DNA from 4 places in the Pseudomonas sp. JV414 genome. Region 2 is predicted to be linked to each of the others. Evidence: predicted binding sites of a transcription regulator. Region 2 holds the regulator's gene; each other region holds the start of a gene.
The links. The regulator sigma-54, encoded in region 2, starts transcription at its own class of promoters, with help from an activator protein. The targets are predictions, from matches to a motif close to ANTGGCATNNANNTTGCTNT.

Region 1 (3,209 bases), on a different contig from region 2:
CTCATGGAAAAAAGCATCCTGTGTAGCGACCGGGAATCTACAGTGGCTGATCAATCGATGAAAAAAAGCGCAGGGATGTTAACAAACTGTTGCCCTGTGGCGCTCAATCGATGGCCAACCGGCATGCGCCAAAAGGTCGCGGTCTCGGGATACATGGAAATACAAATGACGCGTGTATGACATATGGCAGGCAGCAAGCACCGAGAAACCTGTGGGAGCGGGCTTGCTCGCGAAGACGGCGGTACAGTCAACATTGATGTCGCCTGATACACCGCTTTCGCGAGCAAGCCCGCTCCCACAGGGGAATGGAGCTCACACTTCTATTTTATCCAGTACCCGGTTCGCCGTGATCTCCGCGATCATGATGCTGTTGGAAATGCCCAGCAGCGCGTGACGCGATTCACCTTCCAGATGATCGACCAACTGATGGACCATCACATCGACCGAGGCCAGCGTCTCGACCAAAAAAACCGCCAGGGTTTCGGCCGTGGCCTCCGGGTTCACGGAAAACATAGTACTGGGTGTACGCGCGGTGGCTTTGATATCGGCATTCGACGGGAAGTGGAAGTCGAGGGCGCGTTTGGCGGCCTCGTTGAGTTCTTTTGAATCGGGTTCGTACGGGGATATCGGATCGGTGTTCGGCGGATTCGGTGAAGGCTTTATCATATGCTGAGTTTCCTAATGGTGTGCCACCCCTCTTGCGACTAAACGAAAGGGGAGGCAGCTGCACGCAGGTTAGTCGACCGGGAAACTCAGCAATCCGGCGCGCCCGAGGGCGCCCTACGTACAGCCACCATCAAAGTACAGGTCAATGAAAAACCTGCATGACAGATGCACGCACAACCGAGTTAACACGGGCGACTAAACCCGACCACTGATGGGCAGTGGCACGGAAACAATAGAGGCCAGGAGCAGGGCGCACAAGCCGGCGGATTCTGGCGTAAGCGTAGGCAACGGCGCAAGATCTTGTAGCTTGCAGGAAGTAACCTTCATGGTTTTTAAACACGCGCTTTCCGGCAATGTTGAATAATCTGACGCGCACGTCCTACAAGCGGTAAAAGCCTCGAAAGAACCGCTACATGCACTTTTATAAAGCGCGATGCCATAAAAACGTGCGCCTGCCGCGAACGGTGCCCTGAGTTTTCCCCTTTGTCCTCTGTTACCAATGATCCGTGCAACCACGTCTGAAAGACTGTCTTATTCCTGCCAAAACACGTCTATCCCGCGATCGCCAAGCCTGTTTGCCGATTGTTCAGTCGCAAGTTTTACAACGCAAATGAAGCATCGACCCACCGACTGGCACAAAGGCTGCATTGATCCTCTCAGGTCCATCGAAAACAGATGGGCAGCCCACTCGATCAACGAAGATCGACCGGCCGAGCAGGTCGTGGGCAACATCGGTGGATCAGGCGAAGGCGCCAGGTCGAACACCGCGAAGAACAGGCAAAGACGCCTGAAACCGAGAGGTTTCAGGCGTTTTTTTTTGCTTTTTTTAACCGTGATTGGCTTTGGCTGGGTGCTTACTATGAATTCCAATGTTGCCGCGTTGAACAAACTGCAAACACTGATCGTGATCGGCAATGGCATGGTCGGACATCATTGTGTCGAGCAGCTCATCGAGCGCGGCGCCCTTGACCACTATCGCCTGCATGTCTTCAGTGAAGAGCCGATGCGCGCCTACGACCGGGTGCATCTGTCCGAGTATTTCGGCGGTCGCGATGCTGAGTCGCTGGCCCTGGGCGAAGCCTCTCTGTACCAGACGCCGGGCGTCACCCTGCATCTGGGCGTGCCGGTGCTGGAAATCGACCGTGACCGTCGTCAGGTAATCACCGCACAAGGTTGCGTCTCGTACGACAAACTGGTTCTGGCCACCGGTTCTTATCCGTTTGTGCCGCCTATTGAAGGTGCGGAAGGTGACTCGCGCCTGGTCTATCGCACCCTCGAAGACCTCGACGCGATTCGCGCCGCTGCGGCCAATGCCCGACGTGGCGTTGTGGTCGGCGGTGGCCTGCTCGGTCTGGAAGCCGCCAACGCCCTGAAAAGCCTGGGCCTGGAAGCGCATGTGGTGGAATTCGCCCCGCGCTTGATGCCGGTGCAGCTGGACGAGCAGGGTGGCTTGGCGTTGAAAGCGCAAATCGAGCGGCTCGGCGTGGGTGTGCATCTGTCCCGTGGCACGCAGTCGATCAGTGCTGGCGAGCAGTACCGCTACCGGATGAATTTTGCCAATGACGAATTCCTCGAAGCCGACCTGATCGTGTTCTCCGCCGGCATCCGCGCGCAAGACGCGCTGGCCCGGCAATGTGCGCTGGACATCGGTCCGCGTGGCGGCGTGGTGATTGACGATCAGTGCCTGACCAGCGATCCGAATATCTATGCCATCGGCGAGTGCGCCGCCTGGAATGGCAGCCTCTTCGGTCTGGTCGCCCCCGGTTACCAGATGGCCCGTGGCGTGGCGTCCTTGCTGTGCGATCAAGTCGCGGAGCCGTTCCAGGGCGCCGACATGTCGACCAAGCTTAAACTGCTCGGCGTCGACGTCGGCTCCATCGGCGATGCTCACGCCCAGACGCCGGGTGCGCGCAGCTATCAGTTCATCGATGAAGCGACGGCCAGCTACCGCCGCCTGGTGGTGGATGCGGACAGCAAACGCGTGCTCGGCGCGGTACTGGTCGGCGACAACAGCTACTACGACACCTTGCTGCAATACATGCAGAACGGCATTGCCTTGCCGTCGGAACCTGCCAGCCTGATTCTGCCATCGTCCACCGGTGCGCCAACCCTGGGCCCGGGCGCGTTGCCTGAGGCAGCAACAGTGTGTTCGTGCCATAACGTCACCAAGGGCTCTATCTGCTCGGCCATCGACGGTGGCTGCACCGACTTGGGCCTGCTCAAGTCACAGACCAAGGCTTGCACCGGTTGCGGCGGTTGCGCGGGGCTGCTCAAGCAAGTGTTCGAGCATGAACTGATTGCCCGTGGCGTCAGTGTCGACAAGAGCCTGTGCGAACACTTCGCCTACACCCGTCAGGAGCTTTATGCGCTGGTGCGGGTAGAAGGGGTGATCACCTTCGAAGAACTGTTGGCCAAGCACGGTCGCGGTCACACCGGTTGCGACGTGTGCAAACCGGCGGTGGGCTCGATCCTCGCCTCGTGCTGGAACCAGCCGATCATGGACGCTTCGCTGGTGCCGTTGCAGGACACCAACGACACCTTCA
Region 2 (3,209 bases):
TGACCTGGACGTCAGCCACCAGCCGATGCACGGTCGTGCGAAGGCGGGTATCGGTTATCTTCCGCAAGAAGCGTCGATCTTCCGCAAACTGTCGGTGGCCGACAACATCATGGCCATCCTCGAGACTCGCAAGGAACTCGACAAGGCCGGTCGTCGCAAAGAGCTGGAAAGCCTGCTGCAGGAATTTCACATCCACCACATCCGCGACAACCTTGGCATGAGCCTGTCCGGTGGTGAACGCCGCCGCGTGGAAATCGCCCGGGCACTGGCCACCAATCCGAAATTCATCCTCCTCGACGAACCCTTCGCCGGCGTAGACCCGATTTCGGTGGGCGACATCAAGCAGATCATTCATCATCTCAAGGCCAAAGGCATTGGTGTGCTGATCACGGACCACAACGTCCGCGAAACCCTGGATATCTGCGAAACCGCCTACATCGTCAACGATGGCCAACTGATCGCTGAAGGTGACTCCGCCACCATCCTGGCCAATGAACTGGTCAAGGAAGTGTATCTGGGTCATGAGTTCCGCCTGTAAGCACTGAGGTGCCCGGGTCGCCGAGAGAGCGCTCGCTTCAATAAAAAAATCAATAAGTTTTTATTGTTACAGCGCTCTAGGCAAACACTCCAGTTTCAGGCATATAATTTGCTTATGTTTGGCGCTTCGGCGCCCTGTAGTGGATGGCGCATGTGCGCCGGCGAATAAGGTGTTAAGCCCCTGCCATGAAACCATCGCTAGTCTTGAGAATGGGCCAGCAGCTGACGATGACACCGCAGCTGCAACAGGCCATCCGCCTGCTCCAATTGTCGACCCTGGACCTGCAACAGGAAATCCAGGAGGCCCTGGAGTCCAATCCGATGCTCGAACGCCAGGAAGAAGGCGACGACTTCGATAACGCCGACCCCTTGGCCGATAGCGCCGAACAGAAACCCAACGCCGACATTCAGGAACCCTCCTACCAGGAAACCGCCCCAACGGTGGATAACCTCGAGGAAGGCGACTGGAACGAGCGTATTCCCAACGAATTGCCCGTCGACACTGCCTGGGAGGACGTCTACCAGACCAGCGCCAGCAGCCTGCCGAGCAACGATGACGACGAGTGGGATTTCACCACCCGCACATCGGTCGGTGAAAGCCTGCAAAGCCATTTGCTCTGGCAACTGAACCTGGCACCGATGTCCGACACCGATCGCCTGATCGCCGTGACCCTGATCGACTGCATCAACAATCAGGGCTACCTGGACGAAACCCTCGAGGAAATCCTCGAAGCCTTCGACCCGGAACTGGACATCGAACTGGACGAAATCGAAGCCGTCCTGCACCGCATCCAGCAATTCGAACCCGCTGGCATCGGCGCCCGCAACCTCGGCGAATGCCTGCTGCTGCAACTGCGCCAGCTGCCCGCCAAGACCCCTTGGCTGGCCGAGGCCAAGCGCCTGGTCACCGATTACATCGACCTGCTCGGCAGCCGCGACTACAGCCAGCTGATGCGCCGCATGAAGCTCAAGGAAGATGAACTGCGTCAGGTCATCGAATTGGTCCAGAGCCTCAACCCGCGCCCGGGTTCACAAATCGAGTCCGCCGAAGCCGAATACGTCGTTCCCGACGTGATCGTGCGCAAGGACAACGAGCGCTGGCTGGTGGAGCTGAATCAGGAATCGGTGCCACGCCTGCGGGTCAACGCCCAGTACGCCGGTTTCGTGCGTCGCGCCGATACCAGCGCTGATAACACGTTCATGCGTAATCAGTTGCAGGAAGCTCGCTGGTTCATCAAGAGCCTGCAAAGCCGCAATGAAACCCTGATGAAAGTCGCCACCCAGATCGTCGAGCATCAGCGCGGCTTTCTTGAATACGGTGACGAAGCCATGAAACCGTTGGTGCTGCATGACATCGCCGAAGCGGTGGGCATGCACGAATCGACGATTTCACGGGTGACCACGCAAAAATTCATGCATACCCCACGGGGCATCTATGAACTGAAATACTTTTTTTCCAGCCACGTCAGTACCTCCGAAGGCGGTGAATGCTCGTCCACGGCGATCCGCGCGATCATCAAAAAACTGGTTGCCGCGGAAAATCAGAAAAAGCCGTTGAGTGACAGCAAGATCGCTGGTTTACTGGAGGCACAAGGCATTCAGGTAGCCCGTCGCACCGTCGCCAAGTACCGCGAATCCCTGGGGATCGCGCCTTCCAGCGAACGGAAGCGGTTGATGTAGCCGCCGGGCTCGCCACAGCGTTCCAGTGGCAGGCATTTCTGCCTGCCGCTTTATGCACTGGCAACGAAGGAGAAGCTGTATGCAAGTCAACATCAGTGGACACCAACTGGAAGTGACCGAACCCCTGCGCACCTATATCGGCGAAAAACTCGACCGATTAGAGAGGCATTTCGACAAGATCACCAATGTACAAGTCACGATGAACGTCGAAAAACTGCTGCAGAAGATCGAAGCCACGCTGCATATTCCCGGCGGAGAAGTGGTCGCCAATGCCGAGCATACGGACATGTATGCCGCCATCGACCTGCTGACCGACAAGCTGGATCGCCAACTCAAAAAGCATAAGGAAAAGACCCAGAGCCTCCTCCAGGGCGCAACCGGTCGTTAACCCCCCCAATCCATGATCCGACTAGAAACCATCCTGACCCCCGGCCGTTCTCAAGTGAACGCGCCGGGTGGCAGTAAAAAGAAAGCCCTCGAGCAAATTGCCAACCTTATCCACCGCGAAGTACCGGATCTGGAAATGCAGGACGTCTTCGAGGCCCTGATTGCCCGTGAGAAACTCGGTTCTACCGGTTTCGGCAACGGCATCGCCATCCCCCACTGCCGGCTCAAAGGCTGCACCTCGCCAATCAGTGCGCTGCTGCACCTGGAAGCCCCTATCGATTTCGACGCCATTGATGGCGCACCGGTTGACCTGCTGTTTGTGCTGCTGGTCCCGGAAGCCGCCACCGATGCACATCTGGAATTGCTCCGCCAGATCGCCAGCATGCTTGATCGCAAGGAGGTGCGTGAAAAACTGCGCAGCGCCCCGAGCAATGAAGCGTTGTATCAGGTTGTCCTGGACGAGCAGAACGGTCACTAATCATGCGCCTGATCATCGTCAGCGGCCGCTCCGGCTCAGGTAAAAGCACCGCCCTCGATGTTCTCGAGGACAACGGCTACTACTGCATCGACAACCTGCCTGCCGGCTTGCTGCCGGAACTGGCCGA
Region 3 (3,209 bases), on a different contig from region 2:
ATCTATCTGCACTGCCCGAACCTGATCAACATTCAGTTCCAGGCGTTGCGTCCGAAGTTCGAGGCGATTGGCGGGGTATTCGGCGTCAAGCGCGTAGGGCTGATGCCCAGCGAGCGTCGGCATATGGAGCTCAATGCCTTGCTCGGCGCCCTGGAGTTTCCGGTGCTGTCGATCGACATGGGTGGCTCCATCGTCGCAGCCAACCGTGCGGCGGCGCAGTTGCTCGGGGTGCGGGTGGACGAGGTGCCGGGGATTCCACTGTCGCGGTACGCCGAGGATTTCGATTTGCCGGAGCTGGTGCGTGCCAACAAGTCGCGGATCAACGGCTTGCGGGTCAAGGTCAAGGGCGACGTGTTTCTCGCCGACATCGCGCCGCTGCAGTCGGAGCATGACGAAAGCGAGGCCATGGCCGGTGCGGTGTTGACGTTGCACCGGGCGGATCGGGTGGGCGAGCGCATCTATAACGTGCGCAAACAGGAATTGCGCGGCTTCGACAGCATTTTCCAGAGTTCGAAAGTGATGGCGGCGGTGGTGCGCGAAGCGCGGCGCATGGCGCCGCTGGATGCGCCGCTATTGATAGAGGGCGAAACCGGCACTGGCAAAGAATTGTTGGCGCGGGCCTGTCACCTGGCGAGCCCGCGTGGGCAATCACCGCTGATGGCGCTCAACTGTGCCGGTCTGCCGGAGTCCATGGCCGAAACCGAATTGTTCGGTTACGGCCCCGGTGCCTTCGAAGGAGCGCGGGCCGAAGGCAAGCTTGGGCTGTTGGAATTGACGGCGGGCGGTACGCTGTTTCTCGACGGCGTCGGCGAAATGAGCCCGCGTTTGCAGGTGAAGTTGCTGCGCTTTCTGCAGGACGGTTGCTTCCGTCGTGTCGGCAGTGATGAAGAGGTCTATCTGGATGTGCGGGTAATCTGCGCAACGCAAGTGGACTTGTCCGAGCTGTGCGCTCGCGGTGAGTTTCGTCAGGATTTGTACCATCGCTTGAACGTGCTCTCGCTGCACATCCCACCGCTGCGCGAATGCCTCGACGGATTGGCGCCGCTGGTGGAGCACTTCCTCGATCAGGCCAGTCGACAGATCGGTTGCTCGTTGCCGAAACTGGCGCCGGCGGCGATGGAACGGCTCAGTCACTATCACTGGCCGGGCAACGTGCGGCAGTTGGAAAACGTACTGTTCCAGGCGGTTTCCCTGTGCGACGGCGGCACCGTTAAAGCCGAGCATATTCGTCTGCCGGACTACGGCGTGCGTCAGCCGCTTGGCGATTTCTCCCTTGAGGGCGGCTTGGACGAGATTGTCGGGCGCTTTGAAAAGGCGGTGCTGGAGCGTTTGTATTCCGAGCATCCGAGCAGTCGGCAGCTGGGCAAGCGGCTGGGGGTTTCGCATACGACCATTGCCAATAAATTGCGTGAGTACGAAGTCGGTAAAGAACCCGGCAGCGCATGATCGTTCCCACGCTCTGCGTGGGAATGCCTCAATGGACGCTCTGCGTCCGCTTTTGGGACGCGGAGCGTCCCGGGCTGCATTCCCACGCGGAGCGTGGGAACGATCAGTGTCCAGGCTGATCCTTGCCACCTACCGGCATAACACCGCCGGTTTTTCGTCTCCGACACATTCCCCCAATCCCCTCTGAATCCCTCAAGTCCTTTGTTTGCCGGGCCCTGCGCCGCCAGAAAAAAGTTGGTCTGCAAATTGCTTATGGCTCAGCAGTACAGCGGTGGGCGGCAAACGTCCGGCATGCAGAGGAAAGAGTGTGGACAAGTACCTTTATGTGGCAATGACCGGCGCCAGCCAGAATGCACTGGCGCAGAAGGCTCATGCCAACAACCTGGCGAACATCTCTACCAACGGTTTTCAAAAGGACCTGGAACAGGCCCGTTCGATGCCGGTGTTTGGTGACAGCTTTCCGGCGCGTGCGTTTGCCATGACCGAGCGTCCGGCCACCGACTTCTCCCCGGGTGCGCTGGTGCAAACCGGTCGCGACCTCGATGTCGCGGTGCAGGGCAATGGCTGGATCGCCGTGCAGAACCCCGATGGCGGTGAAAGCTACGTGCGCACCGGCAGCCTGAACGTTGACGCTCTGGGCGTGCTGCGTGCCGGCAACGGTATGCCGGTGGTAGGCAATGGCGGACCGATTGCCGTGCCGCCCGAGCAGCAAATCGAAGTCGGCGAAGACGGCACTATCAGCATCCGTGCGATGGGCGAAGGCCCGCGGGTGATGGCCGAAGTCGACCGGATCAAACTGGTCAACCCGGACTTCAAGAACATGACCAAAGGCCTGGACGGTTCGATCCACACCAAGGACGGCAAGCCGGCGCAGGCCGATGCCAACGTCAAACTGGTGTCCGGGTTCCTTGAGTCGAGCAACGTCAATGCCGTGGAAGAAATGACCTCGGTGCTGGCGCTGGCCAAGCAGTTCGAGCTGCACATCAAGATGATGAACACCGCCAAAGACGATGACCAGGCCATGGCTCGGGTCTTGCAGATCAGCTAATTATCAGAACGTCGCGCCGTAAAACAGGCGCACGAGGAGAATCGAATGCTTCCGGCTCTATGGGTTGCCAAAACAGGTCTGTCCGCCCAGGACACCAACCTCACCACCATTTCCAACAACCTGGCGAACGTATCGACCACGGGTTTCAAACGTGACCGCGCCGAGTTCCAGGACTTGCTGTATCAGATCAAACGCCAGCCAGGCGCCCAGTCGACCCAGGACAGCGAATTGCCGTCGGGTCTGCAGGTGGGTACTGGTGTGCGCATCGTCGGCACCCAGAAAAACTTCACCGCCGGTAGCTTGCAAACCACCGAGCAGCCGTTGGACATGGCCATCGACGGTCGCGGTTTCTTCCAGATTCTGCAGCCGGACGGCACCACGTCCTACACCCGTGACGGTACGTTCCACCTGGATTCCAACGGTCAGATCGTCAACGCCAGCGGCTTCGCCCTGGAACCGGCCATTGTCATTCCGAACGATGCCCAGACCTTCACCGTCGGCCGTGACGGCACCGTGTCCGTCACTGTTGCCGGCAACCCGGCCTCCCAGGTGATCGGCAACCTGCAAACCGCCGACTTCATCAACCCGGCCGGTCTGCAAGCGGTGGGTAACAACCTGTTCCTGGAAACCGCTGCCAGTGGCGCGCCGCAAGTCGGCACCCCGGGCCTCGCCGGTTTCGGCACCACGCTGCAGAACACCCTGGAAACGTCCAACG
Region 4 (3,209 bases), on a different contig from region 2:
TTGACGGCCGAGATCCGCAACGACCCGCGCATGCAAAAGCTTCATATCATCCTGCACACTTCATTGTCGGGTGTATTCAATCAGGCGATGGTCAAGAAGGTCGGCGCCGATGACTTCCTGGCCAAATTCCGTCCTGATGACTTGGCATCCCGGGTGGTCGACCGGATCAAAGCAGCAGATATCAGCTAGGGGCGCTTTGCCCCTGGCGGTCAACACGATTTAAAGAGGCCGCATCATTGTCTACGGGTAATTTGGATTTCGAACAGTTCCGGGTCTTCCTGGAAAAAGCCTGTGGCATTTTGCTCGGTGAAAACAAGCAATACCTGGTCTCGAGCCGTCTCAACAAACTGATGGAACAGCAGGGCATCAAATCGCTGGGTGAGCTGGTTCAGCGCATCCAGACTCAGCCGCGCAGCGGTTTGCGCGAGATGGTGGTGGATGCCATGACTACCAACGAAACCTTGTGGTTTCGTGACACCTATCCGTTTGAAGTCTTGAAGAACAAGGTATTGCCTGAAGCGATCAAGGCAGCCCCCGGCCAGCGCCTGCGGATCTGGTCGGCGGCGTGCTCGTCGGGCCAGGAACCGTATTCGCTGTCGATGTCCATCGATGAGTTCGAGCGGGTCAACATGGGCCAGTTGAAGATGGGTGTGCAGATCGTTGCCACTGACCTGTCCGGCACTATGCTGACCAACTGCAAAACCGGCGAGTACGACAGCCTGGCCATCGGCCGCGGTCTGTCGCCCGAGCGCCTTCAGCGTTACTTCGACCCGAAAGGGCCGGGACGCTGGGCCATCAAGGCGCCGATCAAGAGTCGGGTGGAATTTCGCTCGTTCAACCTGCTGGACAGCTACGCAGCCCTGGGCAAGTTCGACATCGTGTTCTGCCGCAACGTGCTGATCTACTTCTCCGCCGAGGTGAAGAAAGACATCCTGTTGCGCATTCACAGCACGCTGAAGCCGGGCGGTTATCTGTTCCTTGGCGCGTCCGAAGCGCTGAACGGTTTGCCGGATCATTACCAGATGGTCCAATGCAGCCCGGGGATCATTTACAAGGCGAAGTGATTCGTTGACGGCATAAAAAACGGGAGTCCTCAGGGGCTCCCGTTTTTTTATGCCTGTAATTATCTCTCAAAATCACCACAACCCCTGTGGGAGCGGGCTTGCCCGCGATAGCGTCGTATCAGTCGACATCAATGTAATTTGTTACACCGCCATCGCGGGCAAGCCCGGCTCCCACAGGGGTAAGTGTTGTTCTTCCGACTGCGATAAGCGGCAGAAAAGCGGCAGGCGGCGGAAATCGGTTGCCGCTTTTCTGGCATTGCCGCCTTGCCACCGCGCGCAAAGCCCCGGTTTACGGGCTTTTTTGAATTGGCACGGCGCTTGCTATGTCCATCGTACGAAAAATCAGGTCACCCGAAGGTTTCCCGACATGAGCATCAGCTTCGATAAAGCGCTCGGTATCCACGAACAAGCCCTGGGCTTCCGCGCTCAGCGTGCCGAAGTCCTGGCCAACAACATCACCAACGCCGACACCCCGAACTACAAGGCTCGGGATCTGGACTTCTCGAAAGTGCTCGCCGAGCAGAACGAGAAAACCAAAAACGGCAAGTTCGCCTTGAACATGACCAACAGCCGTCACATCGAAGCTGAAGGCCTGGGCAATGGCGGCGAGTCGCTGATGTATCGCACGCCGATGCAACCGTCGATCGACCAGAACACCGTGGACGCCCAGCTTGAACAATCAGCGTACGCGGAAAACGCGGTCAACTTCCAGGCCAGCTTCACCCTGCTCAACAGTAAATTCAAAGGGCTGGTATCAGCCCTGCGCGGAGAGTAATCCATGTCTCTATCCAGTGTTTTCAACATTGCCGGTAGCGGCATGAGTGCCCAGACCACTCGCTTGAACACCGTCGCCAGTAACATCGCCAACGCCGAGACCGTTTCGTCGAGCATCGACCAGACCTACCGTGCCCGCCACCCGGTATTCGCCACCATGTTCCAGGGCGGCCAGAGCGGCGGCAGCGATTCGCTGTTCCAGAACCAGGACGCTGCCGGTCAAGGCGTGCAAGTACTGGGCGTGGTCGAAGACCAGAGCAACCTTGAAGCGCGCTACGAGCCGAACCATCCGGCTGCCGATGGCAAGGGCTACGTCTACTACCCGAACGTCAACGTCGTCGAAGAAATGGCCGACATGATTTCCGCGAGCCGTTCGTTCCAGACCAACGCCGAAATGATGAACACCGCCAAAACCATGATGCAGAAGGTCCTGACCCTCGGTCAGTGATAAGGGGCGATTCACATGAGCGTTATCAGTGATGTACTGGCCAACTCTTCGGTCACGACCACTACCTCTACTGCCACCGGCAGCCTGACCTCGGCCGCTACCGGCGGCAAGGAACTGGGCAAGGATGCGTTCCTGCAACTGCTGGTGACTCAGCTGAAAAACCAGAACCCGCTCGATCCTCAGGACAACAGCGAGTTCGTGGCCCAGCTGGCGCAGTTCAGTAGCCTGGAAGGTATCACCACGCTGAACGACACGGTCAGCGGTCTTGCCAGCAGCTACAGCTCCTCTCAAGCCTTGCAGGCTTCTTCGCTGGTGGGCCGTTCGGTCATCGCGCAGACCGACAAAGCCGTGGTCGACACCTCCAAGAGTCTCAACGGTACCGTCGTGGTGCCAACCTCGGTTCCCGCCGCCACCGTCAAGATCACCAACTCGGAAGGCAAGACCATCCGTACGCTCGAGCTGGGCAGTCAAAGTGCCGGTAACGCCAGTTTCATTTGGGACGGCAAGGACGATGCGGGCGCGGTGGCACCTGCGGGTACTTACACCTTCGGCGCAACGGCCACCATCGACAGCAAGGCGACATCGCTGATTACTTATCTGCCAGCGACCGTTAACAGCGTGACCATCAGCCAGACCGGCGGTGAGTTGATGCTGAACCTGGCAGGCATGGGCAGCGTTGCCCTGTCCAAAGTACAAACCATTGGTATATAGAGCCGACTAACACGGCACAAAGGAGTGGAATATGTCTTTCAGTATCGGCCTTAGCGGTCTCTATGCAGCCAACAAACAACTGGACGTGACCGGCAACAACATCGCCAACGTCGCCACCACCGGTTTCAAATCGTCCCGTGCAGAATTCGAAGACGTGTACTCGGCCACTCGCCTGGGTACCGGCAGCAAGACCATCGGTAACGGCGTGCGTC

Region 1: nirB (nitrite reductase large subunit NirB) is a predicted target of sigma-54. The motif match lies at 1,296-1,315, and genes of this name have one in related genera.
Region 3: F6R97_RS08770 (flagellar basal body rod protein FlgF) is a predicted target of sigma-54. The motif match lies at 1,680-1,699, and genes of this name have one in related genera.
Region 4: flgB (flagellar basal body rod protein FlgB) is a predicted target of sigma-54. The motif match lies at 1,370-1,389, and genes of this name have one in related genera.

Annotation. Positions count from the first base shown of each region.
Region 1 covers NZ_VYKC01000002.1:135,650-138,858, reverse strand. Annotated here, with positions in the region: gene F6R97_RS01755 (SCO family protein) at 1-5, opposite strand, end outside; gene F6R97_RS01750 (DUF6124 family protein) at 313-666, opposite strand; gene nirB (nitrite reductase large subunit NirB) at 1,526-3,209, shown strand, end outside.
Region 2 covers NZ_VYKC01000007.1:116,256-119,464, forward strand. Annotated here, with positions in the region: gene lptB (LPS export ABC transporter ATP-binding protein) at 1-538, shown strand, start outside; gene F6R97_RS10240 (RNA polymerase factor sigma-54) at 724-2,217, shown strand; gene hpf (ribosome hibernation-promoting factor, HPF/YfiA family) at 2,297-2,605, shown strand; gene ptsN (PTS IIA-like nitrogen regulatory protein PtsN) at 2,618-3,082, shown strand; gene rapZ (RNase adapter RapZ) at 3,085-3,209, shown strand, end outside.
Region 3 covers NZ_VYKC01000005.1:10,871-14,079, reverse strand. Annotated here, with positions in the region: gene F6R97_RS08775 (sigma-54-dependent transcriptional regulator) at 1-1,446, shown strand, start outside; gene F6R97_RS08770 (flagellar basal body rod protein FlgF) at 1,754-2,494, shown strand; gene flgG (flagellar basal-body rod protein FlgG) at 2,540-3,209, shown strand, end outside.
Region 4 covers NZ_VYKC01000005.1:106,944-110,152, reverse strand. Annotated here, with positions in the region: gene F6R97_RS09250 (chemotaxis protein CheV) at 1-189, shown strand, start outside; gene cheR (protein-glutamate O-methyltransferase CheR) at 237-1,064, shown strand; gene flgB (flagellar basal body rod protein FlgB) at 1,432-1,839, shown strand; gene flgC (flagellar basal body rod protein FlgC) at 1,843-2,286, shown strand; gene flgD (flagellar hook assembly protein FlgD) at 2,302-2,997, shown strand; gene flgE (flagellar hook protein FlgE) at 3,029-3,209, shown strand, end outside.